4 regions of the Streptomyces sp. NPDC029674 genome follow, and region 3 is predicted to be linked to each of the others. Evidence: riboswitches for the same ligand, from Rfam matches in the RefSeq annotation. Region 3 holds a riboswitch; each other region holds the start of a gene.

The links. A riboswitch is a leader RNA that binds a small molecule or an ion and turns the genes downstream of it on or off. The one in region 3 is predicted to bind cyclic di-AMP.
Region 1: another riboswitch for cyclic di-AMP. It lies ahead of ACI2L3_RS28100 (C40 family peptidase); the one in region 3 lies ahead of ACI2L3_RS09955 (transglycosylase family protein).
Region 2: another riboswitch for cyclic di-AMP. It lies ahead of ACI2L3_RS16435 (NlpC/P60 family protein); the one in region 3 lies ahead of ACI2L3_RS09955 (transglycosylase family protein).
Region 4: another riboswitch for cyclic di-AMP. It lies ahead of ACI2L3_RS27950 (M23 family metallopeptidase); the one in region 3 lies ahead of ACI2L3_RS09955 (transglycosylase family protein).

The regions. Positions count from the first base shown of each region.
Region 1 covers NZ_JBJDPY010000013.1:9,499-16,616, forward strand. Annotated here, with positions in the region: gene ACI2L3_RS28065 (adenosylmethionine--8-amino-7-oxononanoate transaminase) at 1-696, opposite strand, end outside; gene bioB (biotin synthase BioB) at 689-1,870, opposite strand; gene ACI2L3_RS28075 (8-amino-7-oxononanoate synthase) at 1,991-3,151, shown strand; gene ACI2L3_RS28080 (DUF397 domain-containing protein) at 3,184-3,408, opposite strand; gene ACI2L3_RS28085 (helix-turn-helix domain-containing protein) at 3,418-4,281, opposite strand; gene ACI2L3_RS28090 (ATP-binding protein) at 4,553-5,005, shown strand; gene ACI2L3_RS28095 (DUF6328 family protein) at 5,055-5,627, opposite strand; gene ACI2L3_RS28100 (C40 family peptidase) at 5,709-6,182, opposite strand; cyclic di-AMP (ydaO/yuaA leader) riboswitch at 6,186-6,362, opposite strand; gene ACI2L3_RS28105 (hypothetical protein) at 6,720-7,028, opposite strand; gene ACI2L3_RS28110 (ATP-dependent Clp protease proteolytic subunit) at 7,036-7,118, opposite strand, start outside.
Region 2 covers NZ_JBJDPY010000006.1:180,679-187,796, reverse strand. Annotated here, with positions in the region: gene ACI2L3_RS16460 (PspC domain-containing protein) at 1-335, shown strand, start outside; gene ACI2L3_RS16455 (LuxR C-terminal-related transcriptional regulator) at 332-1,063, shown strand; gene ACI2L3_RS16450 (hypothetical protein) at 1,093-1,749, opposite strand; gene ACI2L3_RS16445 (NlpC/P60 family protein) at 1,829-2,896, opposite strand; gene ACI2L3_RS16440 (hypothetical protein) at 3,242-3,595, shown strand; gene ACI2L3_RS16435 (NlpC/P60 family protein) at 3,690-4,916, opposite strand; cyclic di-AMP (ydaO/yuaA leader) riboswitch at 4,924-5,080, opposite strand; gene pcrA (DNA helicase PcrA) at 5,336-7,118, shown strand, end outside.
Region 3 covers NZ_JBJDPY010000003.1:561,686-568,803, forward strand. Annotated here, with positions in the region: gene ACI2L3_RS09945 (cytochrome P450) at 1-41, shown strand, start outside; gene ACI2L3_RS09950 (transglycosylase family protein) at 161-1,240, shown strand; cyclic di-AMP (ydaO/yuaA leader) riboswitch at 1,436-1,583, shown strand; gene ACI2L3_RS09955 (transglycosylase family protein) at 1,588-2,310, shown strand; gene eno (phosphopyruvate hydratase) at 2,632-3,918, shown strand; gene ACI2L3_RS09965 (septum formation initiator family protein) at 4,034-4,513, shown strand; gene ACI2L3_RS09970 (DUF501 domain-containing protein) at 4,536-5,075, shown strand; gene ACI2L3_RS09975 (exopolyphosphatase) at 5,072-6,013, shown strand; gene ACI2L3_RS09980 (NAD(P)/FAD-dependent oxidoreductase) at 6,380-7,118, shown strand, end outside.
Region 4 covers NZ_JBJDPY010000012.1:277,047-284,164, forward strand. Annotated here, with positions in the region: gene ACI2L3_RS27925 (DEAD/DEAH box helicase) at 1-402, shown strand, start outside; gene ACI2L3_RS27930 (LamG-like jellyroll fold domain-containing protein) at 594-2,666, shown strand; tRNA gene ACI2L3_RS27935 (tRNA-Lys) at 2,815-2,887, shown strand; tRNA gene ACI2L3_RS27940 (tRNA-Met) at 3,016-3,089, shown strand; gene ACI2L3_RS27945 (PP2C family protein-serine/threonine phosphatase) at 3,265-4,425, shown strand; cyclic di-AMP (ydaO/yuaA leader) riboswitch at 4,647-4,794, shown strand; gene ACI2L3_RS27950 (M23 family metallopeptidase) at 4,806-5,891, shown strand; gene ACI2L3_RS27955 (aldo/keto reductase) at 6,030-6,974, shown strand; gene ACI2L3_RS27960 (PrsW family intramembrane metalloprotease) at 6,995-7,118, opposite strand, start outside.

The DNA.
Region 1 (7,118 bases), on a different contig from region 3:
GTAGCCGGGGGAGTGGAACCGCATCCCCCCGGCCCCCTGCACCACGGGCTCGACGATGACGGCGGCCAGTTCGTGGGCGTGCCGCCCGATCAGCTCGTGCAGGTGCTCGGCGTACGACTCCTCGTACGCGTCGAAGCCGGCCGGCGGCGCGTCGGCGAACACCTGCTCCGGCAGTACACCCTGCCACAGCTCGTGCATGCCGCCCTTGGGGTCGCACACGGCCATCGGCTGCCACGTGTCGCCGTGGTAGCCGCCGCGCCACGTCAGCATCCGCCGCTTCCCGGGCCGGCCGAGCGAGCGCCAGTACTGCAGGCACATCTTGACCGCGACCTCGACCGAGACCGAACCCGAGTCGGAGAGGAAGACGTGTTCCAGGCCGTCGGGCGTCATGTCGACGAGGCGCTTGGCGAGCGCGACGGCGGGCTCGTGCGTGAGCCCGCCGAACATCACGTGGCTCATGCGGTCCAGCTGTCCGCGCACCGCGTCGTTGAGGACGGGGTGGTTGTACCCGTGGATCGCCGACCACCAGGACGACATGCCGTCGATCAGCTCGGTGCCGCCGTCCGCGAGCCGCATCCGGACGCCGCTCGCCGACTCGACGACCAGGGGTTCCTGGCGGCCCGGCATCGGCCCGTAGGGGTGCCAGACGTGCTGCCGGTCGAGCGCGAGCAGGTCCGCGGTGGAGAGGTCAGGCATTGGGCGCCAGGTCCGTTCCCGCGCCCCGGCGGCGTACCGCCACCAGGTCCGTACGTGCTTCGTTCGCATCGGCCACGGGTTCCGCCGACGGCTCGGCCGCGGGCTCGGAGCCGCAGGGACCGCAGCTGCCCCCCTCGTGCGAGCCGCAGCCTGCGGCGGCGGCCGCGTCGACCCGGTGCCGCGGCAGCGTCACCTGATCCGTGCCCTCGACCTCGAAGCCGGCGTCCGCGATCATGTCCAGGTCGGCCTGGCCGGCCTGGCCCTCGCTGGTCAGGTAGTCGCCCAGGAAGATGGAGTTGGCGATGTTCAGGGCGAGCGGCTGCATGGAGCGCAGATGCACCTCCCGGCCGCCCGCGATGCGCACCTCGATGTCCGGGCAGACGAAGCGGACCATCGCGAGGATGCGCAGACAGCGCTGCGGCGTGAGGTTCCACTCCTTGGCCAGCGGCGTGCCCTCGAAGGGGATCAGGAAGTTCACCGGCACCGAGTCCGGGTCGAGCTCGCGCAGCGAGAAGACGACGTCGACCAGGTCCTCGTCCTTCTCGCCCATGCCCGCGATCAGCCCCGAGCAGGCGGAGAGGCCCGCCGCGTGCGCCTTCTGCACGGTGTCGACACGGTCGGCGTACGTGTGCGTCTTGGTGATGTCCGCGTACGTCGCCTCGGAGGTGTTGAGGTTGTGGTTGTACGCGTCCGCGCCCGCCCCCCGCAGCCGCTCCGCCTGACCTTCGGAGAGCAGGCCGAGGCAGGCGCACACCTCGACGCCCTCGTTCTGCTCCTTGACCGCCGCGATGGTCTGCGCGACCCGGTCGACGTCACGGTCCGTCGGGCCGCGGCCGCTGGCGACCAGACAGACCCGCTTGGCGCCGCCCGCGACCCCGGCCGCCGCGGCCTGCGAGGCCTCGTCCGGCTTCAGCCAGGTGTACTTCAGGATCTCGGCCTTGGAGCCGAGGCGCTGCGAACAGTACGAGCAGTCCTCGGGGCACAAGCCCGACTTGAGGTTGACCAGATAGTTGAGTTTCACCCGTCGCCCGAACCACTGCCGCCGCACCTTCCCGGCGGCGGCCACTACGTCCAGGAGTTCGTCGTCGGAGGTGGCCAGGACGGCCAGCGCCTCTTCGCGGGTCGGCAGCTCGCGCCGAAGCCCCTTGTCCACCAGCGTGTTCAGCAGGTCCATGGCGCTGATCCTTACGCACCGCAGCCTGCCGGGCCAAGGAGAGTTCGCACAACAGAAACGGTTTGAGGTGTGGGTATTGCCACACCCTGGCCAGGTGGCACGGCGACTAAGGTCTGTGCAATGTCTACAAACAGGCACCCCGTGACGGGCGCGTTCGGCTGGCTCGACGAGCAGGCGCGGCTGCGCGCGGACGCCGGACTCGTCCGCACCCTGCGCCCGCGCCCCGCCGACGCGGGCGGCCTCCTGGATCTGGCGGGAAACGACTACCTGGGCCTGACCCGGCACCCGGAGGTGACCGAGGGCGCGGCCGCCGCGGCCCGGCGCTGGGGCGGCGGCGCGACCGGGTCCCGGCTCGTCACCGGCTCCACGGAACTGCACGCGGAGCTCGAGCGTGAGCTCGCGGATTTCTGCGGCTTCGAGGCGGCCCTCGTCTTCTCCTCCGGCTACGCGGCGAACCTCGCCGCCGTCACCGCGCTCGCCCCGCACGGTTCGCTGATCGTCTCCGACGCGGGCAACCACGCGTCCCTGATCGACGGGTGCCGGCTCGCGCGCGGGACGACGCAGGTGGTGCCGCACGCCGACCCGGAAGCGGTACGCAAGGTGCTTGACGCCCACGAAGGCCCTGCCGTCATGGTCTCCGACTCGGTGTTCTCGGTCGACGGCGACATGGCACCGCTCACCGAACTGGCCGCCGCCTGCCGGGAGTTCGGCGCCGGACTGATCGTCGACGACGCCCATGGACTCGGTGTGCTCGGCGACGGCGGCCGGGGCGCCCCGTACGCGGCGGGGCTCGCGGGCACGGCCGACACCGTGGTCACCCTGACCCTCTCGAAGTCCCTCGGCAGCCAGGGCGGCGCCGTACTGGGCCCGGCCGAGGTCATCGAGCACCTGGTGAACGCGGCCCGCACCTTCATCTTCGACACCGGCCTCGCGCCCGCCGCGGCAGGCGCCGCACTCGCGGCCCTGCGCCTGCTGCGCCGCGAGCCGGGCCGGGCCGCACGGGCCCGCGAGGTCGCGACCGAGCTGCACCGCCGTCTCACGGCCGAGGGGCTTTCGGCGGTACGGCCCGACGCCGCCGTCGTCTCCGTACGCGCACCGTCACCGGAACAGGCCGTGCAGTGGGCCGCCGACTGCCGGGCGGAGGGTCTCGCCGTGGGCTGCTTCCGGCCGCCGTCGGTGCCCGACGGCATCTCACGGCTGCGGCTGACCGCCCGCGCCGATCTCACCGACGCGCAGATCGCCGGTGCGGTACGGGTGATCAGCCGCAACGCACCCCGGTGAAGCGTGCCGGACCCGCGACGGGCCGGGACTGCCTACCGGAGGCAGTTGACGAACGACTCCCAGGGGCCGGGGGAGAAGAGCAGGGCGGGCCCTGCGGTGTTCTTGGAATCACGCACGGCGCGCAGGCCGGCCGACGGACCCGAGTCGAGTGTGGCTGTCTCGACACAGTTGTTCATTCCGTTGCTGTAGCTGCTGCGCTGCCACCGCGCACCTTGAATTCTCGTGCTGGAAGGTACGTACCGAGGCATTGCGGTCATTGTGCCTCCTTACGCGCCGTCGCATAGCCCGGCGATGAAATCCGTTGAGTCCTCGGGTGAGAGCGCTTGTACCTGAAGGGAGTTGAAGGCCTCCGTGTACGCCTGGAGGTCTTCTTTCCGTTCGAGGTAGAGGCTACTCGTCAAATGGTCGAGAACAACCACATCCAGATCAGCAATGTCCGGAAATGAAAAAATAACGAAAGGACCGATCAGACCCACATGCTCGCCCGCGGTGAACGGCAACACCTGCAGTCGGACGTGAGGCATGTGGGACACCTCCCTTAACCGCACCAACTGCCCCGCGAACACCCGCGGACCGCCCACCGGGCGCCGCAGCACCGCCTCGTCCATCACCACGCTCAGCCGCAACGGCGGATCCGCGCGCAACACGTCCTGCCGGGCGAGCCGGACCTCCACCAGCGCGTCGACCTGATCCTCCGGCAGCCCGCCGAGCGCGGCCCGGGTCACCGCCCGCGCGTACTCGGAGGTCTGCAACAGGCCGGGAACCACCGTGGTCTCCAGGGTGCGCACCCAGCTCGCCTGCGACTCCAGGCTGATGAAATCGCGGTAGGTGGCGGGCAGCAGATCGCGATAGGCCTTCCACCAGTGATGACGCCCCGCGCCCGGATCGTCGGACCCGGCGAACGCGATGAGCAGCTCGCTGCGCTGCGGATCCTTGACCTGATACGCCTCCATCAGCAGCCGCACGTCGGCGGCCTTCACACCGCTGCGGCCCGTCTCGATCCGGCTCACCTTGGACTGGTGCCAGCCGACCTTGGCCGCCGCCTCGCTGCTCGTGAGTCCCGCGTGAGCGCGCAGGGCGCGCAGGGCGGCGCCGAGCTGACGACGGCGCACCGCGGGGCCGTACTGCATGCCCGTCTCCTTCCGGACGGAGCCGTCGGATCTCCCGGCGGCAGGGCGGGGCAGTAGGCGAGATTAGAGGAAGTACCGCTCTCCCGCCCAAATACGGTCTGCCGTAGCAGAGTTCACCGCTTCGAGCGACAGATATATGCACATCTCGGTGGATCGCCACCCGTGACCGGCCAAGGAGTGGCAGGCTGGCGCGAAGCACCAGTCCGGGACTGTCCTCGAGTCATCCGCCGCGAGTCGGAGACCGGTCCCGGCGGGAAAGGGACATGTCGCCATGGCAGACCACCAGGAAGCCTCCGTCACCCTGCCGAGCGATCCTGTCTCGGTCCCCGCCGCCCGGAAATACGTATCGCGTGTGCTCACGGAATGGGGCCTGCCCGGTGACGCGGAGGTGGCCGACACGATCAGGCTCATTGTCTCCGAACTCGCCACCAACGCCGTACAGCACACTCTGGGCCAGTCGCCCACCTTCACCGTGGATCTCGAACTCGACCGTGACGAGCAGCTGCGCATCGGTGTCACCGACAGCCACCCGCGCTACCCCAAGCGGCTCCCCGCCGCCGTCCAGCAGGACAACGGCCGCGGCATGGTCATCATCCGCTGGCTGGCGGCCGAGTGCGGAGGCAGGCTCTCGGTCAGCCCCACCGACGAGGGCGGCAAGACCGTGTGGATCGCGCTGCCCTGGCAGGTCCCCGTCCAACGCGGCCCCCGTGAAGCCGCCGACTGACGGGCTGGGCCGCGCCCCGCTACGGGCGGTTCCAGCGGCACGGGGCGCGTCACCGGCACCGCTCCCGGCGCAGCGGCCGTGGCGCTCCTCCTCGCACCCCCGCAGGGCCGATGTGCGCCTCCTCCTGGGGCGCCGCCTCGACGCGCGCCACAGGACGCCGTACGAGCCGCGGCAGGACGCCCCACAGCCCGACACACACCAGCAGCGTCCCCACGGCCGCGCAGACCCCTTCGGTCCGCCCCGCCGTCACGTCGACGACCAGCAGCACGGAACCGGTGAGCGTCATCACCAGCACGCCCAGGCCGAGCGCGGCGAGCCGGGACGAGACCCGCACGATGAGCGGTTTGGCCCGCTGCTGGAACAGCGAGCGGTGCAGCGCCGCCGGAGCGGTGAACAGCGCCGCGGCGAGCACCGCGAGCAGCAGCGTCGTGACGTAGGTGCCGCGCTGCACGGCGTCGAGCGAGGGGAACCGCGGGCTGAAGGCGAGGGTGAGCAGGAAGGCGAAGAGGATCTGCACGCCGGTCTGCGTCACCCTCAGTTCCTGGAGCAGCTCCGCGAAGTTCCGGTCCGCGCGCTCCAGCGGCGCCTCCTTGCGGGCGGTGCAGGAAAAGTCGTCGGACATCCCGCACGGGTATCCCCGCCGGCGCGCTCCAAGCACCGGCACCTGACGGTGCGAGGCGCGCGCCGGCGGACCACCGCTCGGTCAGCGCACCCTGCCGTACCAGACGCTGTTGGACCAGATCTTCTCCAGGCGCACCACGGTCCCCCTCTTGGGGGCGTGCCAGATGCGGTTGTTACCCGCGTAGATCCCGACGTGGTAGACGTTCCGACCGGAGTGGAAGAACACCAGATCGCCGCGGGTCCGCTGGGACCTGGAGATGTGCTTGGTCTTGTTGTACTGCGCGGCGGCCGTGCGAGGCAGCTTCTTGCCCGTCTTCTTGAACGAGTAGAGCGTCAGCCCCGAGCAGTCGAACCGGTTGGGTCCCGCTGCCCCGTAGCCGTACGGGGAGCCCTTCTTGGACGCCGCGATCTTGAGCGCCTTCGTCCCGTGGGTCGCTGCCTCGGCCTCCGACGTGAGCCCGGGGGCCACGACGGTGCCGCCTACGACGGCGAGCGTGAGGACCGATGCGGCACCGGTCCTGCTCAGCAGCGACGGAACATGATTCAGCGCGGTCATGCGCAACCCTTCGTCAGCCGCCTGTGAAGGATGACCTGTCGGGTTCGGGCAGGCGAAGATGCCCGGCCGCGTCATGCTCTGCGGCTTAACCCCAAGGGCGTCGTCCCGACTTCTCGGACGGGCCCGTCGTACCTGGGTCCTCCACTCCTGCCGTTGCACCGATGTCGACCGGTCATCCGGGTGGCGGCAGGACTCGGCGTCCGCCCGGACCGCCCCGCCGCTGTGGCGGGGGCTTGTCGTCGGAAGGGATCTTGACCCGAAAAGGGCCCGAAAACCGAGCCGAAACGGTGTTTTGTGAGGCTACTCACGACTGACCTGTTCAGGTGGACACTGCCGAATTCGACCTGCGGCCGCACTCTCTGACGACCGCTCGACCAGCAGCGGAATACATAATTCCGCCCCTGCTGTACTCACTCGTCGCAACTTCGGACCGTGCGGATAACGACGTGCGCGTACGCCGTCCGGGGTAGCCCGACTGGTCCGTTTCGAAATGGACCCAGACGTTCCGGCGCCGGGAGCGAGGCGGCCGACGGGGTCTCAGCAGCCCTGCGCGGGTGGCACGGTGAGCCGCCGGGCCCGCCGCTCGCCGTCGAGAACGCGCAACGCCCGGGCCAGCGTGGGTGCGTGCACCTCACTCTCGCCCCGTTGGTGCATGAGGGCGAGCGCGTCCCGCAGGGCGGTCGCCCGGCCGACCAGCGCCTGGGCGGCGCGCAGTCCGCCGTAGGTGTGCTCGGCGCGGGCGGGGTTGATGCGGCCGAGCAGGTCGACGACTTCGAGATAGCGGTCGATCAACTCCGCCTCGGCGTGCGTCAGGGCGGGCAGAGGCGGCAGTTCGGGCGGCGGCATCGGTGCGTCACCTCGGATCGCGGGCGGCGAGCGAGCTCTTGCGGCTCGGGACGATCCGGTCCACGAACCCGTACTCCAGGGCGGCCCGGG
Region 2 (7,118 bases), on a different contig from region 3:
CCATTGAGGTCGTCGTGGTCGGCGACTGCCCGCTCGACGAGCCGCTGACCGCACAGATGCAGGCCGCGAGGGAAGCGATGGTGAACGCCGCCAAGTACGGTGGCGAGGGCGGCGCGGTGCAGGTCTTCGCCGAAGTCGAGGGGGAGACGGTGTTCGTGTCCGTCCGGGACCGCGGTCCGGGCTTCGATCTGGATTCCGTGCCGGACGACCGCATGGGCGTACGAGAATCGATCATCGGCCGCATGCAGCGCAACGGCGGCACGGCGCGGCTGCGCGCGGTGCCCGGCGGCGGCACGGAAGTCGAGCTGGAGATGGAGAGGACGGCGACGACATGAGCGACGCGACCGGGGCCAGTGGGCCCACGGAGCCGACCGGGACGGACGAGGGCGGCGGTGCGGGCGGGCGTCGCGTGCGGGTCGTCCTGGTCGACGACCACCGGATGTTCCGTACCGGAGTGCAGGCGGAGATCGGCCGGACGGACGTCACCGGTGTCGAGGTCGTCGGTGAGGCCGCCGACGTCGACCAGGCGGTCACGGTCATCACGGCCACCCGGCCTGAGGTCGTCCTCCTGGACGTACACCTGCCGGGCGGGGGTGGTGTGGAAGTCCTGCGCCGCTGCTCGCCGTTGATGTCCGACGCGGAGAGTCCGGTGCGTTTCCTCGCGCTGTCGGTCTCGGACGCCGCCGAAGATGTCATCGGCGTCATCCGGGGCGGCGCCCGCGGCTACGTCACCAAGACCATCACCGGCACCGACCTGGTGGACTCGATCTTCCGCGTGCAGGACGGCGACGCGGTGTTCTCACCGCGCCTCGCCGGGTTCGTCCTGGACGCCTTCGCCTCGACCGACGCGCCTCCGGTCGACGAGGACCTGGACCGGCTCACGCAGCGCGAGCGGGAGGTCCTGCGGCTCATCGCGCGCGGGTACGCGTACAAGGAGATCGCCAAGCAGCTCTTCATCTCCGTGAAGACGGTCGAGTCGCACGTCTCGGCGGTCCTGCGGAAGCTCCAGCTCTCCAACCGCCATGAGCTGACGCGGTGGGCGACGGCACGGCGGCTGGTCTGACCGACCGACGGCAGGGCGGTGTCGTGCAGTCAGGAGAGCGTGGCGTCGGCGGGGGCGGTGGTGGTCGGCCTCGCCGCCGGGCCCAGTTTCCGTAGCGCCCACCGGTAGTGGCCGAGGGCCTTCGCGGCGCCGAGGAGGCCGGTCAGCCACAGGATCAGGCCGACGCCCATGCCGAGGGCGACGTCGGTGTAGGTGTCGTGGCCCGGTTCGGCGTAGGCGGCCGAGGTGAAGGACGCCCACAGGCCCAATGTGCACACGGCGAGGGAGGACAGGAGCCAGAGGAGGCTGAGGCCGGGGGAGCGCAGCCGGGCGTCGGACGGCGGGTGGCTGTCCAAAGCGAGCCAGGCGTCCATGAGTTGCCGGACGCGTCGGTCGTGGCGGATGCCGAGGACGACGCCGATCACCGCGGGGACCAGCGCGGCCAGGCCGAGGACCACCAGGACCGGGCCCAGCAGGAAGGCGCTGGCGTCCTCGTCGTCGATGTACCGGATCGGCTGGATCAGCAGCGCCCAGCCGACGACGCCGCCGAGGCCGCACAGCCACAGCAGCAGGAGCCGGCTCACCCCGAGGTGTCGCCTGCGCAGCTCCTCCAGGGCCATGCCGCGATCGGTGAGCAGCGTCTGCCGGTCCGGCCAGGTGCGCAGATACACAGGTGGCGGGGGCGGAGGCAGCGTACGGCTAGGCATGCACGTGACATTACTGGTGGGCGCGCTCTGCCTGCTCGCCGCGCCCCGCAGCCTTCACTTCGGTCACCGGTGTGTCCGCTCACGCCACGCGTGTGGCGCCCGCGAACGGCATTTGGTCGATCGGCGCGAGCCGCACGGGGGCGCTCGGGTTCGGGGCGTGGATCATCTGGCCATTGCCGACGTAGAGGCCGACGTGACTGATGCCCGAGTAGAAGAACACCAGGTCGCCGGGGCGGAGTTGGGAGCGGGAGACGCGTTCCCCCGCGGCGATCTGGGCGTAGGTGGTGCGGGGCAGCGCGACGCCGGCCGAGCGGTAGGCGGCCTGGGTGAGGCCTGAGCAGTCGAAGGCGTTCGGGCCGGTGGCGCCCCAGACGTAAGGGCTGCCGATGGCCTTGTACGCGTAGGAGACGGCGGCCGCGGCGCGGGCGTTGGGGGCCTTGGCGGCGCCCGGAGAGGCGGCGCGGGCGTCCGAGCGGGAGGCGCGGCTGTCGCCTCCCGGGCCTTCCCGGCCTTCCGCGCCGGCGAGTTCCGCGCGCTGGTCGGCGGTGAGCCGGGACAGCAGCCGCTTCGCCTCGCCGAGCTTCCCGGTGATCGTCTTCTTGTGCTTCTTCAGCTCCGCCTGGCGTGCGCGGAGGGCGGCCAGGCGTTCGTCGGCCGCGCCGCGCAGCCGGTCCATCTCCTGGACCTGCTTCCGCACGTCGCCGACGGCCAGGGCCTGGCGGCTGCCGGCCCGGTCGGCGCGGGCCGCGCGGTCCAGGAACTGTTCGGGGTCGGAGGAGAGGGCGAGCTGCACTGAGGGGTCGATGCCGCCCGCGCGGTACTGCGCCGCGGCGTACGAACCGAGGCTGTTGCGGGCGGAGTTGAGCTTCTCCGCCTTGCGGGCCGCCGTGTCGCGCAGCTCGCGGAGGGTCTTCTCCGCCTTCTCGGCCTTCTCCTTCGCGCCGTTGTACTTCTCGGTGGCTGTCTCCGCCTCGCGGTAGAGCGAGTCGACCTTGGACTTCACCTCGGCGGGGCTGAGCCGGGGGTCCGCGTGTCCCGTGCCGTCGAAGACGGTCGCCGACGCGGCTCCCACGAGGGCGAGGGTCGCGGCGGTACGGGCCGTGCTGCCGCTGAGCGAGCGCTGTTTGGGCTTGCGGTGCGCTGCCACGAAGTGGGGCTCCTTACGTGTCCGGCGGCGGCCCGCACAGGGGGAACGGGCCGCCGCCGGGTTTCTCGGCGGTGGTGACCGACGGCCGTCCCGGGTCGGACGGCGGTGGGGAGCCGGCCACCTGGTGGAGGACGCTAAACCTGGCCGTCACGGGTTGGTGAGGGATTGTGCGCAACTGGCGGAAGAGGGCGGACAGTGACCGACTACGACCGTGCGGCTCGCGGGCCGACGGCTGCTTCGCGCGCGGCTGTGACCGATGGCTCGTTTCCGACTTGCCGGGTCAGGGGGTGGTGATATGGGGGCACCTGCCACGGCCGCCCGGGGACCCGGCTAGGCTCCGGCCTCATGGACCTACTCATCCATCTCTTCGTCGGCCTGCACATCATCGGCATCGCCTCGCTCCTGGGTGGCTTCCTGACCCAGATGAAGCAGATGGGCCAGGGCACCGCACGGTTCAGCCCCGGGATGCTGCACGGGGCGTTGATCATGCTCGTCACCGGTGTTGTCCTGGTGGGCCTCAACCAGGCGGACGACAACGCGGTCAACAACCTCAAGATCGGCATCAAGATGGCCGTGCTGATCGTGATCCTCGCGCTGGTCTATGTGAAGCGGGACGAGGAGAAGGTCGACAAGGGCATGTTCGGCGCGGTCGGCCTGCTGACCACGGCGAACATCTTCATCGCGGTGCTGTGGACCTGAGTTTTCCGCCTCTACGCGCGTGTGGCCCGCATCCGGGGGGGATGCGGGCCACGCGCGCGTAGAGGTGCGTCGGCCTCAAGAGCGTGCTTCGCCCTTACGCGGGGCGCACCACGCTGTGGATGGGCATGTAGTAGATCGACTCGACGCGGACGTTCGCGCCCGGCTTCGGGGCGTGGATCATCTTGCCGTTGCCGATGTAGATCCCCACGTGGCTGATGTCGTCGTAGAAGAACACCAGGTCACCCGGCTTGGCGTCGGCGGTCTTCACGGTGGTGCCGACCTTCACCTGGTCCCATGTGGTGCGCGGCAGGGAGATCCCCGCGGCCTTCCAGGCGTCCTGGGTGAGTCCGGAGCAGTCGTAGGAGTCGGGGCCGGTGGCGCCCCAGACGTACGGCTTGCCGATCTGGGCCTCCGCGAAGTCGATGACCTTCGCGGCCTTGGTGGCGTAGCTGCCGTCAGTACTTCCCGAGCCGGATCCGGAGCCGGAGCCCGAACCGGAACCCGAGCCCGCGTCGGAACCGGAACCGGAATCAGAGCCGGATCCGGAGCCCTGGCCGGCTTCCCGCTCCTTCTCCCGCTGCGCCGCCTCCTCGGCCCTGCGCTCCCGCTCCGCCTCGGCGGCCTGCTCACGGGCCAGCTTCTCGGCCTTGCGCTTGGCCTCCAGCTTCTTCTTCCGCTCGATCTCCGCCAGCCGCGCCTTCTCCTCGGCTGTCAGCTTCGAAAGCAGCTCACGCGCGTCACCCAGCTTCTTCTGGACGGTCCGCTTGCTCGTCCTGAGGTCGTCCCGCGAGTCGCTCAGCGTCTCGAGGCTCTTCGCGGCCTTCGTGCGCTGCTTGGTCGCCGACGCCTGCTGCGCCTGGTAGTCGTCGACCGCCTTCTTCTGGCGCGTGGTCAGCCGGTCCGCCAGGTGGTTCTGGTCGAAGTAGCCCTGCGGATCGTTGGCGAGCATCATCGTGGCGGTCTCGGAGACGGCGCCGGTGCGGTACTGGGCGGCGGCGAACGAGCCCAGCTCCTTGCGCGCGTCGTTCAGCTCGTCCGTGCGTTTCGCCACGTCGTCGAGGAGGCGGTCGACCTTCTTGCGCTGCTTGTCGGTGCGCTCCTTGGCCGAGTTGTACTTCTGGGTGGCCACGCCGGCCTGCCGGTAGAGCTCGTCGACCTTCTTCTGGACCTCTTCGAGGCTGGGCCTGGCCGGCGCGGAGGGCGCCGCCTGCGCGCTCTGTGCCAGGAGGGCGACGGAGGTGAGGGCCGCCGTCGTGATGCCGATGGCGGGGGCCGTGCGTAGGCCGGCTGTACGGGTCCGCGGCTTGCGGTGCGACGCCAAGGGAGGCGACTCCTTCCGTGGACCGCCTACCGGGTTAGCTGTCGGGTTCGGGCGGGTGTTCCGGAAGGCTGCCCTACGGTCCCGTACTTCGTACGGGACCGATTCACCCCAATGTTCTGGTGGGTCCCCGGCTCCGAACAGGTCGGACTCGGCGGAGGCCGCCCGTTCCCGGCGGGGTTCGCCGGTGGGGGGACGAGTGGCCCGCCGGGCACGCTAGCCAACGCGTGTGGTCCCTGTGAAGGTTGATGTTCGATATGCCCGATACATTTTCGTGACTTTACGAGTTCCCTGACGCGGGCGTGGCGCGGGCGGTCAAAGGCGTAGCGGAGCGTGATCGTCCGTGGGCGGGGCGTAGGAAGACCCGGGCTGACCGGAACCCGCAGCGGGTTGTCAGTGGGGCCGCCTAGACTCGGGAGGCGATGAGCAGCCTCTTTGATGACAGCTTCCTGGCGGACCTGCAGCCTTCCCGGGCCGCGGACGAAGCGCCCCCGCCGCCGCCCGAGGACAGCGCTCCGGAGCCCATTCCGGACGACCTGTTCGACGGGAAGTTCGACGCGCCCATGACCCGGGAGTCGCACTACCGCGACGGCGCCCCGCGCCCGGTCATCGACCCGGCGTCGCTCCTCGACGGGCTGAACGAGAACCAGCGCGCGGCCGTCGTGCACGCCGGCTCCCCGCTGCTCATCGTGGCCGGCGCCGGTTCCGGCAAGACCCGCGTGCTGACCCACCGCATCGCGTACCTCCTCGCCGAGCGCGGCGTGCACCCCGGCCAGATTCTCGCGATCACCTTCACGAACAAGGCCGCGGGCGAGATGAAGGAACGCGTCGAGCAGCTCGTGGGCCCCCGGGCGAACGCGATGTGGGTCTCGACCTTCCACAGCGCCTGCGTCCGCATCCTGCGCCGCGAGTACAAGAAGCTGGGCTTCACCTCCTCCTTCTCGATCTACGACGCCGCGGACTCCAAGCGCCTCATGGCCCTGGTCTGCCGCGACCTGGACCTCGACCCGAAGAAGTTCCCGCCGAAGTCCTTCAGCGCCAAGATCTCGAACCTGAAGAACGAGCTGATCGACGAGGAGGACTTCGCCGGTCAGGCGGCCGACGGTTTCGAGAAGACCCTCGCCCAGGCCTACGCGATGTACCAGTCCCGCCTCCGCGAGGCGAACGCGCTGGACTTCGACGACCTGATCATGACGACGGTCCACCTGCTGCGCGCCTTCCCGGACGTCGCCGAGCACTACAGGCGCCGTTTCCGGCACGTCATGGTCGACGAGTACCAGGACACCAACCACGCCCAGTACGCCCTGGTGCGCGAGCTCGTCGGCCCCTCCGGAGGCGACGAGGACGACCCGGCCGAGCTGTGCGTGGTGGGTGACGCGGACCAGTCCATCTACGCCTTCCGCGGCGCCACCATCCGCAACATCCTCCAGTTCGAGGAGGACTACACCGACGCGACGACGATCCTCCTGGAGCAGAACTACCGCTCCACGCAGACGATCCTGACCGCCGCGAACGCGGTCATCGAGCGGAACGAGAGCCGCCGCCCCAAGAACCTGTGGACCAACCAGGGCGCGGGCGCCCGCATCACCGGATACGTCGCCGACACCGAGCACGACGAGGCCCAGTTCGTCGCCGACGAGATCGACCGCCTCACCGACGCGGGCGAGGCCAAGGCCGGCGACGTCGCGATCTTCTACCGGACGAACGCCCAGTCCCGTGTCTTCGAAGAGATCTTCATCCGCGTCGGCCTGCCCTACAAGGTCGTCGGCGGCGTCCGCTTCTACGAGCGCAAGGAGGTCCGCGATGTGCTGGCCTACCTGCGCGTTCTCGCCAACCCCGAGGACGCGGTCCCGCTCCGCCGCATCCTGAACGTACCGAAGAGGGGCATCGGCGACCGCGCCGAAGCCATGATCGACGCGCTCTCGCAGCGCGAGAAGATCTCCTTCCCGCAGGCCCTGCGCCGCGTCGACGAGGCCTACGGAATGGCGGCCCGCTCCACCAACGCCGTCAAGCGTTTCAACACGCTCATGGAGGAGCTGCGGACCGTCGTCGAGTCCGGCGCGGGCCCGGCCGTCGTCCTGGAGGCCGTGCTCGAGCGGACCGGTTACCTCGCCGAGCTGCAGGCCTCCACCGACCCGCAGGACGAGACGCGCATCGAGAACCTCCAGGAGCTCGCCGCCGTGGCCCTGGAGTTCGAGCAGGACA
Region 3 (7,118 bases):
GTCCGGCCGTACACCCTGCTGACGGCCCATCAGGACTGTGATGTTCACGTGATCTCCGCTGCATCGACTTGTGACAAGCGTTCGACTGCGGCTACGTTCACGACGACTTGAGCGCCCCAGGCGCCCAAGTCGTCGCTGCAGTCTCCTGAAAGGCACCCGCATGCTCTCCGGCAATGGTCGTCACCGACGCCCCCGCCAGGCCCCGGCCCTCATCGTCGCGGCAGGAGTCACCGGATCAGCCATCGCCATCCCGCTGCTCGGCGCCACCAGCGCGAGCGCCGCCGAGACCACCACGTGGGAGAAGCTCGCCGAGTGCGAGAGCGGCGGCGCGTGGAGCGCCAACCCCGGCAACGGCTACTACGGAGGGCTCCAGCTCTCCCAGGAGACGTGGGAGGCGTACGGCGGCCTCGACTACGCGACCAGCGCCGACCAGGCCAGCCGCTCCCAGCAGATCGCCGTCGCCGAGAAGATCCTCGACGACCAGGGCACCGCCGCCTGGCCGAGCTGCGCCCCGATCGCCGGTCTCTCCAAGGACGGTGCCGCGGCCGACGTCGACCCGGGCGGTCCCATCGCGCCGACGCCCTCCGAGTCGCCCGACACGACCGACACGAAGGACTCGGCCGATCCCAAGGGTTCCGAGGACGACAAGGACGCCAAGGACGCCAAGAAGCCCGAGGGGGCGGACAAGGCGGCCGGTGACTCCGGCGACCCGTCAGAGGGCCCGCGCAAGCCCTCCGGTGACGATTCGCGAGACAAGAATCACGACGAGTCCGGCGAAAAGGACGACAAGGGCGGCGAGAGCGGCAAGGACAGCGGCAAGGGCGACGCCGAAAACGCCGAGAACGCCGAGAACGCCGAGAACGCCGACGGCAAGGGCGAGTCCCGCAAGTCCGGTGACAAGGACTCCACTTCGCCCACGCCCGAGAAGTCGACCGAACCGGCCGACGACGCCGCGGACTCCGACGGCTCCTCCGCCGGCCGCCACCGGGGCGACCGCGCGGACGAGAGCGACAGCGCCGGCGACCGTCCCGGACGGCACGCCTCGCGCGGCGGCGACCGCACCGAGAAGCTCGCCGACGGGACGTACACGGTCCGCTCCGGCGACAACCTCTCGGTCATCGCGGACGACTTGGGCGTCGACGGCGGATGGCACGAGCTCTACAGCGAGAACAAGAAGACCGTCGGAGCCGACCCGGACCTCATTCTCCCCGGTCAGAGCCTCGATCTGGGCGAAAAGTAACGGAAATTGACGATGCGTCTGCGGGGGACTTGACACCTGTTGTCCGGATTGGCGCGAGTGAGAGATGGGTCTCAGAAGCCCTGATCGTCTTTGAAATTCCGTGGGGAGCGTGGCTACGGTCGTGACCGCTCGCCACTGGTGAGCCCCGCCGGTCGGTACGCCGAATCCTGCCAACGGCCGGACGGGAACAGTCGTCGCTCAAGAGCGCCGTGGGCAGGAGCGGGGGACCCAAGGTAAGTGCCGGAAACGGCTAGGGGTGAAGTCGCACTCGAGAAGTGCGGCCGGGCAACCACATCGGCCCGAACCCGACAGCTCACCTCGCAGGCGTCGGTGTAGGGGATCAACTCATGCTGCTTTCCGGCAAGGGCAAGCACCGTCGCCCGTCCAAGGCCACCCGTGTCGCCACGCTCGTCGGCGTGACCGGCGCGGCCGTCGCCGCCCCGCTGATGGCGGCCGGCTCGGCCTCCGCAGCCACCACGTCCGAGTGGGACGCCGTCGCCCAGTGCGAGTCCGGTGGCAACTGGTCCATCAACACCGGCAACGGTTACTACGGTGGCGTGCAGTTCTCCGCCTCCACCTGGGCCGCGTACGGCGGTACGAAGTACGCGCCGACCGCCGACAAGGCCTCCAAGGCCCAGCAGATCGAGATCGCCGAGAAGGTCCTCGCGGGCCAGGGCAAGGGCGCCTGGCCGTCCTGCGGCGTCGGCCTCTCGGGCGCCTCGCCCAGCAGCGGCGGCGGCTCGCAGCAGCAGGCCCCGCAGCAGCAGAGCAAGCCGCAGCCGCAGCAGACGCAGCAGCAGGCCGCTCCGCAGCAGCAGGCGCCGAAGCAGGCCGCTCCCAAGCCGCAGCCCGCGCCGCAGACCGAGTCCAAGAAGACCGTCGAGACCCCGACCGGCAAGACGGTCAAGAAGGGCGACGGCGAGTACAAGGTCAAGACGGGCGACACCCTGTCGAAGATCGCCGAGTCGCACGACGTCAAGGGCGGCTGGCAGAAGGTCTACAAGCTCAACGGCGACATCATCGACAACGCCGACTTCATCTACCCCGGCCAGCAGCTGCACCTCAGCTGACGGACCCGGTCGCGGCCGTGCCTCGGCGGACGCACGGCCGTCCCACCCCGTCCCCACGGGCTCCCCGCCCCGGTGCGTGTATCCCCCGTACGCACCGGGGCGGGGCCATGTCCGCCCCCGGTGACTGTCCCCATGTTCGCTACTAGCGAGTAGAGAACGTGGTCTTACGCCCGGATTCCACGCCATTTGGGCCTTGTGTCGTCCCAGGGGACGGGCGGTCGGCTGGCCGAAGCCTCCGGGCCGGTTAGGCTCAGGAGACGCAGGGCCGAAGCGGCCCGGCGTAATCGTGTTTACGCGTCACACTCCCAGAAGGAGATGCTCGTGCCGTCCATCGACGTCGTCGTAGCCCGGGAAATCCTGGACTCCCGAGGCAACCCCACGGTCGAGGTCGAGGTCGGCCTCGACGACGGCAGCACCGGTCGTGCCGCCGTTCCGTCCGGTGCCTCCACCGGTGCTTTCGAGGCCATCGAACTCCGTGACGGTGACCCCAACCGTTACCAGGGCAAGGGTGTCGAGAAGGCCGTCCTCGCCGTCATCGAGCAGATCGGCCCGGAGCTCGTCGGCTACGACGCCACCGAGCAGCGCCTGATCGACCAGGCCATGTTCGACCTGGACGCCACCGACAACAAGGGCTCGCTCGGCGCCAACGCCATCCTCGGCGTCTCGCTCGCCGTCGCGCACGCCGCCTCCGAGGCCAGCGACCTGCCGCTGTTCCGCTACCTCGGCGGCCCCAACGCGCACCTGCTGCCCGTCCCGATGATGAACATCCTGAACGGCGGGTCGCACGCCGACTCGAACGTCGACATCCAGGAGTTCATGATCGCCCCGATCGGCGCGGAGTCCTTCTCCGAGGCCCTGCGCTGGGGCACCGAGGTCTACCACACGCTGAAGAAGGTCCTGAAGAGCAAGGGCCTGGCCACCGGCCTCGGCGACGAGGGCGGCTTCGCCCCGAACCTCGACTCCAACCGCGCCGCCCTGGACCTCATCCTCGAGGCCATCAAGGAGGCCGGCTACGTCCCCGGCGAGCAGATCGCGCTCGCCCTCGACGTCGCCGCGTCCGAGTTCTACAAGGACGGCAGCTACGAGTTCGAGGGCAAGTCCCGCTCGGCCGCCGAGATGACCGAGTACTACGAGGAGCTCGTCGCCTCGTACCCGCTCGTCTCCATCGAGGACCCGCTGTTCGAGGACGACTGGGCCGGCTGGAACGCCATCACCGAGAAGCTCGGCGACAAGGTGCAGCTCGTCGGCGACGACCTGTTCGTCACCAACCCGGAGCGCCTGGCCCGCGGCATCGAGGAGAACTCGGCCAACGCCCTGCTCGTCAAGGTCAACCAGATCGGTTCGCTGACCGAGACCCTGGACGCCGTCGAGATGGCCCAGCGCAACGGCTTCAAGTGCATGATGTCGCACCGCTCCGGCGAGACCGAGGACGTCACCATCGCCGACCTCGCCGTCGCCACCAACTGCGGCCAGATCAAGACCGGCGCCCCGGCCCGCTCCGAGCGCGTCGCCAAGTACAACCAGCTCCTGCGCATCGAGGAGATCCTCGACGACGCGGCCGTCTACGCGGGCCGCAGCGCCTTCCCGCGCTTCCGCTCCGCGGAGTAGTCGGCGCCGCGAGGCCCCGTCCTCGTGGCCACGTGGTTACCTACGTCCCCGCACCCGGTCCCGTACCGTGTGCGGGGACGTACGCACGTTTACGCTGCTCTGGGGAGGCGGAACCATGGCCAAGGCCGGGACCAAGGACCGGTTCTCCACCGCGACCCGCCTGCGGCTGCTCGGCGAGCAGACCGCCGAGCGGGTCTACCGCTCCCAGACCAAGCGCCAGGCCCGCCGCTCCCGGCTCACCGGCCGCGCCGCCCTCCTCGCGCTCGTGCTCTGCTCGCTCGTCGTCGCGCTCGCGTACCCGATGCGGCAGTACGTCTCGCAGCGCGCCGAGATCGACGACCTGCGCCGGCAGCAGGCCGAGCACCGCGCGGACGTCGAGAAGCTGCGCGACGAGAAGGCCCGCTGGCAGGACGACGCGTACGCGGAGCAGCGCATCCGGGACCGCCTGCACTATGTGATGCCGGGCGAGACCGGGTTCACGGTGATCGACCCGGCGGCGGCCAAGAGCCGCCGCACGGACCAGGGGGCGGCCACGCGCCCCTGGTACTCGAACGTCTGGGACGGCGTCGACCAGGCCGACCGTCCCGAAGACTGACCCACTGACACGAAAGACAGGCATGGAAACGCCCCCGCCGAGCACCCCGCGCACCGAGCCCACCGACGCCGACGTCGAGGCATTCAAGCAGCAGCTCGGCCGCCCGCCGCGCGGCCTGCGCGCCATCGCGCACCGCTGCCCCTGCGGACAGCCGGATGTCGTCGAGACGGCGCCGCGCCTCCCGGACGGGACGCCCTTCCCGACGACGTACTACCTGACGTGCCCGCGGGCCGCCTCCGCGATCGGCACGTTGGAGGCCAACGGCGTCATGAAGGAGATGTCGGAGCGGCTCACGACGGACGAGGAGCTGGCGAAGCAGTACCGCGCCGCGCACGAGGACTACATCGCGCGCCGCGACGCCATCGAGGTCCTGGAGGGCTTCCCGAGCGCGGGCGGCATGCCGGACCGCGTGAAGTGCCTGCACGTCCTGGTCGGCCACTCGCTGGCCGCGGGCCCCGGCGTGAACCCGCTGGGCGACGAGGCCATCGAGATGCTCCCGGAGTGGTGGGCGAAGGGCCCCTGCGTCACGCCGTGCGGGCCCGCTGGGGAGGAGACCGCATGACCAGGGTGGCCGCCATCGACTGCGGCACGAACTCGATCCGCCTCCTGGTCGCGGACGCCGACCCGGCCACGGGCGAACTGGTCGACCTGGACCGGCGGATGACGATCGTCCGGCTCGGCCAGGGCGTCGACAGGACGGGGCGCCTCGCCCCGGAGGCGCTGGAGCGCACCTTCGCGGCCTGCCGCGAGTACGCCGCCGTCATCAAGGAGCACGGCGCCGAGCGGATCCGCTTCGTCGCCACCTCGGCGTCCCGCGACGCGGAGAACCGCGACGAGTTCGTGCGGGGCGTCCTGGACATCCTGGGCGTCGAGCCGGAGGTCATCTCGGGGGACCAGGAGGCCGAGTTCTCCTTCACGGGCGCGACGAAGGAACTGACGGGCCGCGCGGACCTCGCCAAGCCCTACCTGGTCGTGGACATCGGCGGCGGCTCCACGGAGTTCGTCGTCGGCACGGACCACGTGCGGGCCGCCCGCTCCGTCGACGTCGGCTGCGTCCGCATGACCGAGCGTCATCTCGTACGGGACGGAGCCGTCACCGACCCGCCCGCGCCGGAGCAGCTGGACGCGATCCGCGCCGACATCGAGGCGGCCCTGGACCTCGCCGAACGCACGGTCCCGCTCAAGGAGGCCCGCACGCTGGTCGGCCTCGCGGGCTCGGTCACCACGGTCGCCGCGATCGCCCTCGGCCTCGACACGTACGACTCGGCGGCGATCCACCACTCCCGGATCTCGTACGAGCAGGTCAGCACCATCGTGGAGCGCCTCACGCACGCCACGCACGACGAGCGCGCGGCGATCCCGGTCATGCACCCGGGCCGCGTCGACGTCATCGCCGCGGGCGCCCTCGTCCTGCTCGCGATCATGGACAGGGTGTCGGCCCGCGAGGTCGTCGTGAGCGAGCACGACATCCTCGACGGCATTGCGTGGTCCCTCGCCTGAGGGGCTCGAGCGGTCCTCGAGCGACGCTCCGTCGGGAAAGTTCGTGAAGTTCTTCACAAGGAAAAGGGCCCTGATGGGCGAGGTTCGAGGGTGCGGAGCCCCCGAAAGGGGCTTGTCCGGGGTCCTGAGCGTGTGACGGGGACGCTTCGCCCGTGTGGCCGCGGTGTGACGCGGGGCGCCGGGGCGCTCGGTGCGGGGCCCTGGACCGCAGCTCACAAGGGGTGAACAACGACTCGGGTGGTGCCGTGGTTCCCTCTCGCCACCATGACCTCGGTCACGTGGGCGGCGAAGTGTAGCAGAGGGGCTCTCCATGCTTGTGAAGGGGCGCACGAGCGACCCCCGCCGGACGGGTGGATACTCGATGGCATGAGCACCACGGAGCGTCCCAGGATCCTCGTAGTAGGCGGTGGGTACGTAGGCCTGTACGCAGCTCGGCGCATTCTCAAGAAGATGCGCTTCGGAGAGGCGACCGTCACGGTCGTCGACCCCCGGTCGTACATGACCTACCAGCCCTTCCTCCCCGAAGCCGCCGCCGGCAACATCTCGCCCCGGCATGTCGTCGTACCGCTGCGACGCGTGCTGCCGAGGGCCGAGGTCCTCACCGGCCGGGTCACCACCATCGACCAGGACCGGAAGGTAGCGACGATCGCCCCCCTCGTGGGCGAGGCGTACGAGCTGCCCTTCGACTACCTCGTCATCGCGATGGGCGCGGTCTCCCGCACCTTCCCGATCCCCGGCCTCGCCGAGCAGGGCATCGGCATGAAGGGCATCGAGGAGGCCATCGGCCTGCGCAACCACGTCCTGGAGCAGCTGGACAAGGCTGACTCCACGACCGACGAGGAGGTCCGCCGCAAGGCGCTGACCTTCGTCTTCGTCGGTGGCGGCTTCGCGGGTGCGGAGACCGTCGGCGAGGTCGAGGACATGGCCCGCGACGCGGCCAAGTACTACAACAACGTCAAGCGCGAGGACATGCGCTTCGTGCTCGTCGACGTCGCGGACAAGATCCTCCCCGAGGTCGGTCCGAAGCTCGGCCAGTACGGCAAGGAGCACCTCGAGGGCCGCGGTGTCGAGGTCTACCTGAAGACCGGCATGGACTCCTGCGTGG
Region 4 (7,118 bases), on a different contig from region 3:
CCCTCCGGCGGTGACCGTGGCGGCTTCCGCCGTGACGACAACCGTGGTGGCGGCTTCAACCGCGACCGCCGCGACGACCGTCCGTCGGGCGGCGGCCGTTCCTTCGAGCGCCGTGACGACAACCGTGGCGGTGGCTTCAACCGCGACCGTCGTGACGACCGTCCGTCGGGCGGCGACCGTGGCGGCTTCCGCCGTGACGACCGCCCGGCCGGCGGCCACCGCGGCAGCGACCGCCCGTTCAACCGCGACCGTCGCGACGACCGTCCCTCCGGCGGCTCCGGCGGCTTCCGCTCCGGCGGCCACGACCGTCCGTCGTACAACCGCCGCGACGACCGCTCCGGCTCCGGCACGGGCTCGTTCGGCCGCCGTGACGACAAGCCGCGCTGGAAGCGCAACGGCTGATCCTCAGCCAGGATCTGTAGCCAGGTCTGCCTGACCGAAGGGCCCGCACGACGTACGCGTCGCGCGGGCCCTTCGGCGTGTCCGGACCACCCCCTCATAAATGGCGTACCGATGTCAGTACTCGCTGTTACCTTCGGGCACGTTGGGAATGGTGGTCCGGTGGGGAGCCGGGCCGATTGGGAGGGGACCCCGTGGTTCGTCATGCCTTCGTGCGCTGCGCAGTCGCTGCCGCACTCGCCTCGTCAGCCGTCGTCGCCACACCGTGGGCGGCCGGGGCGGCGGAGAACCGTCCGCCGGAGCAACCGGCGCGGGCGGATCTGAGAACCGGTGACAAGGAGTGCGCCGCCGACGCCGAGAGACCCTATGTCCGTACCCGGCCGCAGCTGAGGGCGGTGCTCCGTGATCCGGACGCGCAGCCGGTCTCCGCGGAGTTCGAGGTGTCCTGGACGGGCAAGGACGGGGAGCGGCAGGTGCGCTCCGCGCGGACGACGTCCAAGGGGAGTGGCTCGTCGTTCAGCTGGACCGTTCCCGAAGATCTGCCGGCGCTCACCGAGGTGAGCTGGCGGGTGCGGGCCTTCGACGGTTCGGCGTGGGGGCCGTGGAGCGCGGAGGCGGCCTCTGGCGGCTGCGAGTTCGTGTACGACAACGAGGTGCCCGCGAAGCCTTCGGTGGCGTCGCCGCAGTATCCGGACGATGACGTGTGGCACGACGGGGTCGGCGTGCGCGGCACCTTCACGGTCGACTCGGACTCCGACGACACCGTGGCCTACGTCTACAGCTTCATCGGGGAGACGCCGAAGACCGTCGAGCCCGGACGGCCGGGCGGGCCTGCCGCATTCAGCTGGCTGCCGGAGCGGGAGGGCCCGATGACGGTCAGCGTCCAGGCGCAGGACCGTGCCGGGAACAGGAGCGCACCGACGAGCTACCAGTTCCGCGTGAAGAAGGGCAGCGCACCGGCCGCCCACTGGAAGCTCGCCGACCCGGCGGGGGCTTCCGAAGGCGCCGCCGAATCGGGCGGCAAGCCCGCGAAGGCGGGCTCCGGTGTCACTTTCGGCGCCGAAGGGCCGGCTCGTACGGGGGTGGGGTCGGCGGCGCGGCTGGACGGTTCGGCCGACGCGTATCTGTCGCCGGGCGCCCCGGCCGTGGACACCGGAGGGGCCTTCGCGGTGAGCGCCTGGGTGCGGCCCGACGAGGTGGGCCGGAGCATGGCCGCGGTGAGCCAGGACGGTGACGGGGCGGCGGCCTACCGGCTGGGGACCGACGGTGACGGGACGTGGTCCTTCGCGCTGGGCGGGCCGGAGGGCGCTGTCGTACGGGCGAAGGGCGGCACTCCGGAGAGCGGGGAGTGGGCACAGCTGACGGGTGTGTACGACCCGGCGGTGAAGACGGCCCGGCTGTACGTGAACGGCCGCCTCGTCGACAAGGCGGAGAACGTTCCGGTACCCCGGGGGACCGGTGGCGCGCAGATCGGCCGGGTCCTGGACGCGTCCGGGCAGGGCGGGAACTGGGCCGGCCGGATCGCCGACGTACGTGCCTGGAACCGGGTCGTCGTCCCGGCGGAAGCGGCGAAGCTCGCGGAGCGCGCGGCCGTGCGTGCGGGGCACTGGCGGCTCGACCGGGCGCCCGGGGGAGTGAGCCCCGAGGAGGACGGCGGGCAGCCGTTGAAGCTGGGCGGCGACGCGAAGATCCGTCGTGACGACCAGACGTGCGATCCGCTGGACCCGGCGTGCGGTCCGGGGGACCCCGTGATGGTGGGCGAGGGGGAACTGCTCCTCGACGGCGACGGTGACTTCGCCGCGACCGGCGCTCCGGTCGTGGACACCGGCGACAGCTTCTCGCTGGCCGCACACGTGCGGCTCGACCCGGCCGCAGCGGACCGGACGATGACAGTTCTTTCCCTGCCGGGCGAGAACAGCGACCTCGCCACGCTGCGGTACACGCCGGAGCGGCAGATATGGGAGCTGTCCCTGGCTCACGAGGACCGGGCGGGAGCGGAGACGACGACGCTCAAGGCGGACAACGACTGGGCATCGACGGGTGACCGGCACCACCTGACGGTGGTGTACGACGACGGGGCCGACGAGGTGCTGCTGTACGTCGACGGCACGGTGCAGGCTCGTGCGCCGTTCCACCACGCGTGGAAGGCCACCGGCGGGCTGCGGGTCGGCCAGGGCGAGTACCTGCACGGGGCCGTGGACGACGTGCACGCCTACACGGGCGTGCTCAGTGAGCAGGAGGTGGTGGGGCTGAGCGGGGCGATCTGACGCTCGGCAGGTGGGCTCCCGCGGAAGCGTCCGCGGGAGGCTTCCACAGGTCGCGGAACCTCTCATTCCGCAACAGCACCGGTCCTCGACGGCAATACCCGATCGGATGGCGGGCCCCGTCCCGCTATGCTCGGGGGTGCACCGACGAGGACCGTTAGCTCAATTGGCAGAGCAGTGGACTTTTAATCCATTGGTTGTGGGTTCGAGTCCCACACGGTCTACCCGCTGCGCGGCGCCCGCACCCACCTCGGTGGATGCGGGCGCCGCGTCGTTCCGGGCGGGTGCCCGGTGGCCGCGAGGGAAGTGGTTCGACGCACCCCTCCGGATGGCGTACTGTTGGGTTCACCGACGCGGGGTGGAGCAGCTCGGTAGCTCGCTGGGCTCATAACCCAGAGGTCGCAGGTTCAAATCCTGTCCCCGCTACTGAAGACCCAGGGCCCGGAACCAGAACATGGTTCCGGGCCCTGGGTGTTTTCCGTGGCCCCAGAGGGCGTACGCGTCCGTAACCCGCTCGGCCCACACGGGTCGCACCCTTCCCCCGCTGCGGGAACCCTGAGTGGAGCGCGGTCATGGGCGCGGAGTCGGCGGGAGACAAGCGGTGGGGCAGCGAGGAGGACCCGGCGGCAGGGAGGCCAGGGCGGCCAGGGGGGCCACCGGGACCGAGCGTGCCTTCGTCCGGATACTGCCGCTGCTGCTCCTCATGGTCGGTGTCGGGTACGACGCCGCGACTCCGGCCGAGTTCACCGCGGCCCCGCTCTTCACGGCCGCCCCGCTGATCGCCGCCCCCTTCTACTCGCTGCTCAACACCGTCCTGACCGGCGCCGCGGCCACGGGCGCCGTCCTCTTCCTGCACTACGGCAACCGCGTCAGCAGCCATGTCGAGGCCGTCACCGAAGTGGTCACCGTGGCGACCGTCGCCGCCCTCGCGATCGTGATCAACCGTGTCGTGCGCCGCGGCAACGACCGGCTCGCCATCGCCCGTTCCATCTCCGAGGCCACTCAGCGCGCCGTGCTGCCCGCGCCGGACCCGCGCATCGGCGGGCTCGACATCGCGGCACGGTACGAGGCCGCGCAGGCCGACGCGTTCATCGGGGGCGATCTGTACGCCGTGCAGGACACCCCGCACGGCGTACGGCTCATCGTGGGCGACGTACGCGGGAAGGGCATGGGCGCAGTCGCGGCGGTCGCCGTCGTCATCGGTGCCTTCCGGGAGGCCGCCGAGCAGGAGGCCACCCTGGAGGCGGTGGCGCAGCGCCTGGAGCGGGCGCTCGCCCGCGAGGGCACCCGGCGCGACGGTCTCGACGCGTTCGAGGGGTTCACCACCGCCGTCCTCGCCGAGATCCGGCACGGCGAGGGTTCCGTACGCCTCATCAACCGCGGGCACCCGCCGCCACTGCTGCTGCGCGGCGACGGGCGGCTGTGCGTCATGTCGGCGAGCGAGCCGGCGCTGCCGCTCGGCATGGGCGACCTCGGGGTCTGGCCGGACCGGGCGGACGAGTCGGAGTTCCCGCCCGGCGCGACGCTGCTCTTCTACACGGACGGCCTGTCGGAGGCGCGCGACGCGGCGGGGGAGTTCTACGATCCGGCGACGCGGCTCGGCGGGCGGATCTTCCCCGGCAGGGGCGGCCCGCACGCGCTGCTCGCCGCCCTCGCGGGGGAGGTGCGGCGGCACACCGGAGGCGCGATGACGGACGACATGGCGCTGCTCGCGGTGCGGCGGCCCACCGCCGGCGAGGTGGGGGTCACCGGTGGTGACTGAAGTACACCGCTCCGCATAACAACTGACGCTCTGTCAAGAAAATGTGAAGCTCCGGTGTTTGGAGGGGCGGGGTCAACTCGCCCCGTTCCGCACCCTCGTGTCCCGGTACGTACAGCCGATGAGCGTTAACGATCAACCGGAACGGCTTGGAATACGGACCCCCTGTCTATTAACGTTCGATAACGCAGCGCGGTCGTCCCAGCCGTCACTCGAGGCGGCTCCGCGCGCACGCGCCTAATCCCGCAAGGGAGCCGGGGAACCACCAACTTGGGGTGAATCGGGCAGCTGTGCCTACGCGCCGGCTGTTCGTAGGAGACCTTCCTGCTCCGAACCCGTCAGCTAACCCGGTAGGCGAGAAGGAAGGAAAGGAGCGCGCCCCAGTGGCGTCCAACCGGCCTGCCCCCCAAGCCGTGTACGTGCCGAATGACGACGACTTCGGTTCGTACGACGAGGGCTCCACCGAGACCTTCGAGGAGTGGAACCCCACCGAGGAGTCCATCCGTCCCGTCCGCGGCAGGCACCGCGTGCACAAGAAGAGCGGCGGCGGCCTCGCCCGCAGCTCCACCGTGCTCGGCGTGGGCGTCATCGCCGCCGTCGGCGCGGGCGGCATCGCCACCGCGCAGGACGGCAAGCCGCCGGTCTCCATATCCATGCCCGACCTGCCGGGCGTCGGCGCCGTCGCGGACTCGCTGCCCGAGGCCGAGTCCCTGCCGGGCGTCGGCTCCCTGATGGCCGACGACGCGCCGGAGACGACCACGGTCGCGGCCGCCGCACCGCTCACCGCCGCCGGTGTCAGCACCGCCGACGCCGAGCAGGGCACCACCGACGCGGGCGAGGCGCTGCGCGCCCGCATCATGCAGCAGGCCGAGAACCAGCAGGACCAGGCGGACACCGCCGTGCGGACCGCGGCCGAGGAGGCCGCCGTCAAGAAGGCCGCCGAAGAGGCCGCCGAGCAGCAGAAAGCGGCCGAGAAGGCCGCGGACGCCAAGGCCGCCGCCAAGAAGAAGAAGGAGGAGGAGGCCCGGAAGGCGAAGGCCGAGGCCGAGCGCCGGGCCGAGCTCGCCAAGAGCTACGCCATCCCCACCTCCTCGTACACCCTCACGTCGCACTTCGGTGACGCCGGTTCCATGTGGTCCTCCGGGCATCACACGGGTCTGGACTTCGCCGCTCCCACGGGTACCCCCCTCAAGGCCGTGCACACCGGCACCGTCAAGGAGGCCGGCTGGGCGGGCGCGTACGGCTACCGCACCGTGCTCGAACTCGAGGACGGCACGGAGGTCTGGTACTGCCACCAGTCGTCGCTCAACGTCAGCGCGGGCCAGAAGGTCAGCACGGGCGACGTCATCGGCCGCGTCGGCGCGACGGGCAACGTCACGGGCCCCCACCTCCACCTGGAGGTCCACACGCCCGGCGGTTCCGGGATCGACCCGCTCGGCTGGCTGCAGAGCAAGGGTCTGAACCCCTGACATGGCCCCGGGACACAGCCGTACTCCCCCGAATACTCCGGCGGTCCTGGCGACAACCCCCCGACGCCAGGGCTGCCGGTTGCCGTTTCGGTGAGCCATACACGGAATTCCGTCTCCGGCGGCCGCGTTGAGGAACGTATGACTTCTCTTCGCCTGCTTGGCTCTTCCGACCTCGAGGTCTTCCCGCTCTCCCTCGGCGGCAACGTCTTCGGCTGGACCGCGGACCGGACGGCGTCCTTCGACGTCCTCGACGCCTACACCGCGGCCGGCGGCAACTTCATCGACACCGCCGACGTCTACTCGGCCTGGGTGGAGGGCAACCGGGGCGGCGAGTCCGAGACCGTCATCGGTGAGTGGCTGGCCGAGCGCGGCAACCGCTCCGACGTCGTCATCGCCACGAAGGCCGGCGCGCACCCCGAGTACAAGGGCCTCTCCGCGACCACCGTCAAGGGTGCGGTCGACGCCTCGCTGCGCCGCCTCGGCACCGATTACATCGACCTCTACTACACCCACTACGACGACCCGTCGGTCCCCGTCGAGGAGATCATCGGCACGCTCGACGAGCTGGTGCGGGCCGGCAAGGTGCGGGCCATCGCCGCCTCGAACATCACGCCCGAGCGGCTCCAGGAGTCCCTCGACTTCTCCGACCGCGAGGGCCTCGCGCGGTACGTCGCGCTGCAGCCGCACTACAACCTCGTCTCCCGCGACACCTACGAGGGCCCGCTCCAGGAGGTCGCCTCCCGCTCCGGCCTCGCCGCCGTCCCCTACTACGGCCTCGCGTCCGGCTTCCTCACCGGCAAGTACCGCCCCGGCGCCCAGGTGGAGAGCGCGCGCAGCGGCCGGGTCGAGGAGTACGTGGGCACTGAGCGGGGCGACCGTGTCCTCGCCGCGCTCGACGAGATCGCCGGGGCGCGCGGCGCGCAGGTCGCGACCGTGGCCCTCGCCTGGCTCGCGGCCCAGCCCACCGTGGCGGCGCCGATCGCCTCGGCGCGCACGGTCGAGCAGCTGCCCGCGCTGCTCGCGGTGGCCGACCTGGAGCTGACGGAGGCGGAGGTCGCGGCGCTGACCGCGGCGTCCGCCTGAGGGTTCCGGGGAGGCGTGCCCTAGGAGCGGTAGGGGTTGTACGCCGGGTAGCCGTAGGCCGCCGGGTAGGGCTGCGGCTGCCCGTAGGGGGACGGGGGCGGGGCGTGGCCGTACGGCGCATAGGGCGCGTACGGCATCGGGGGC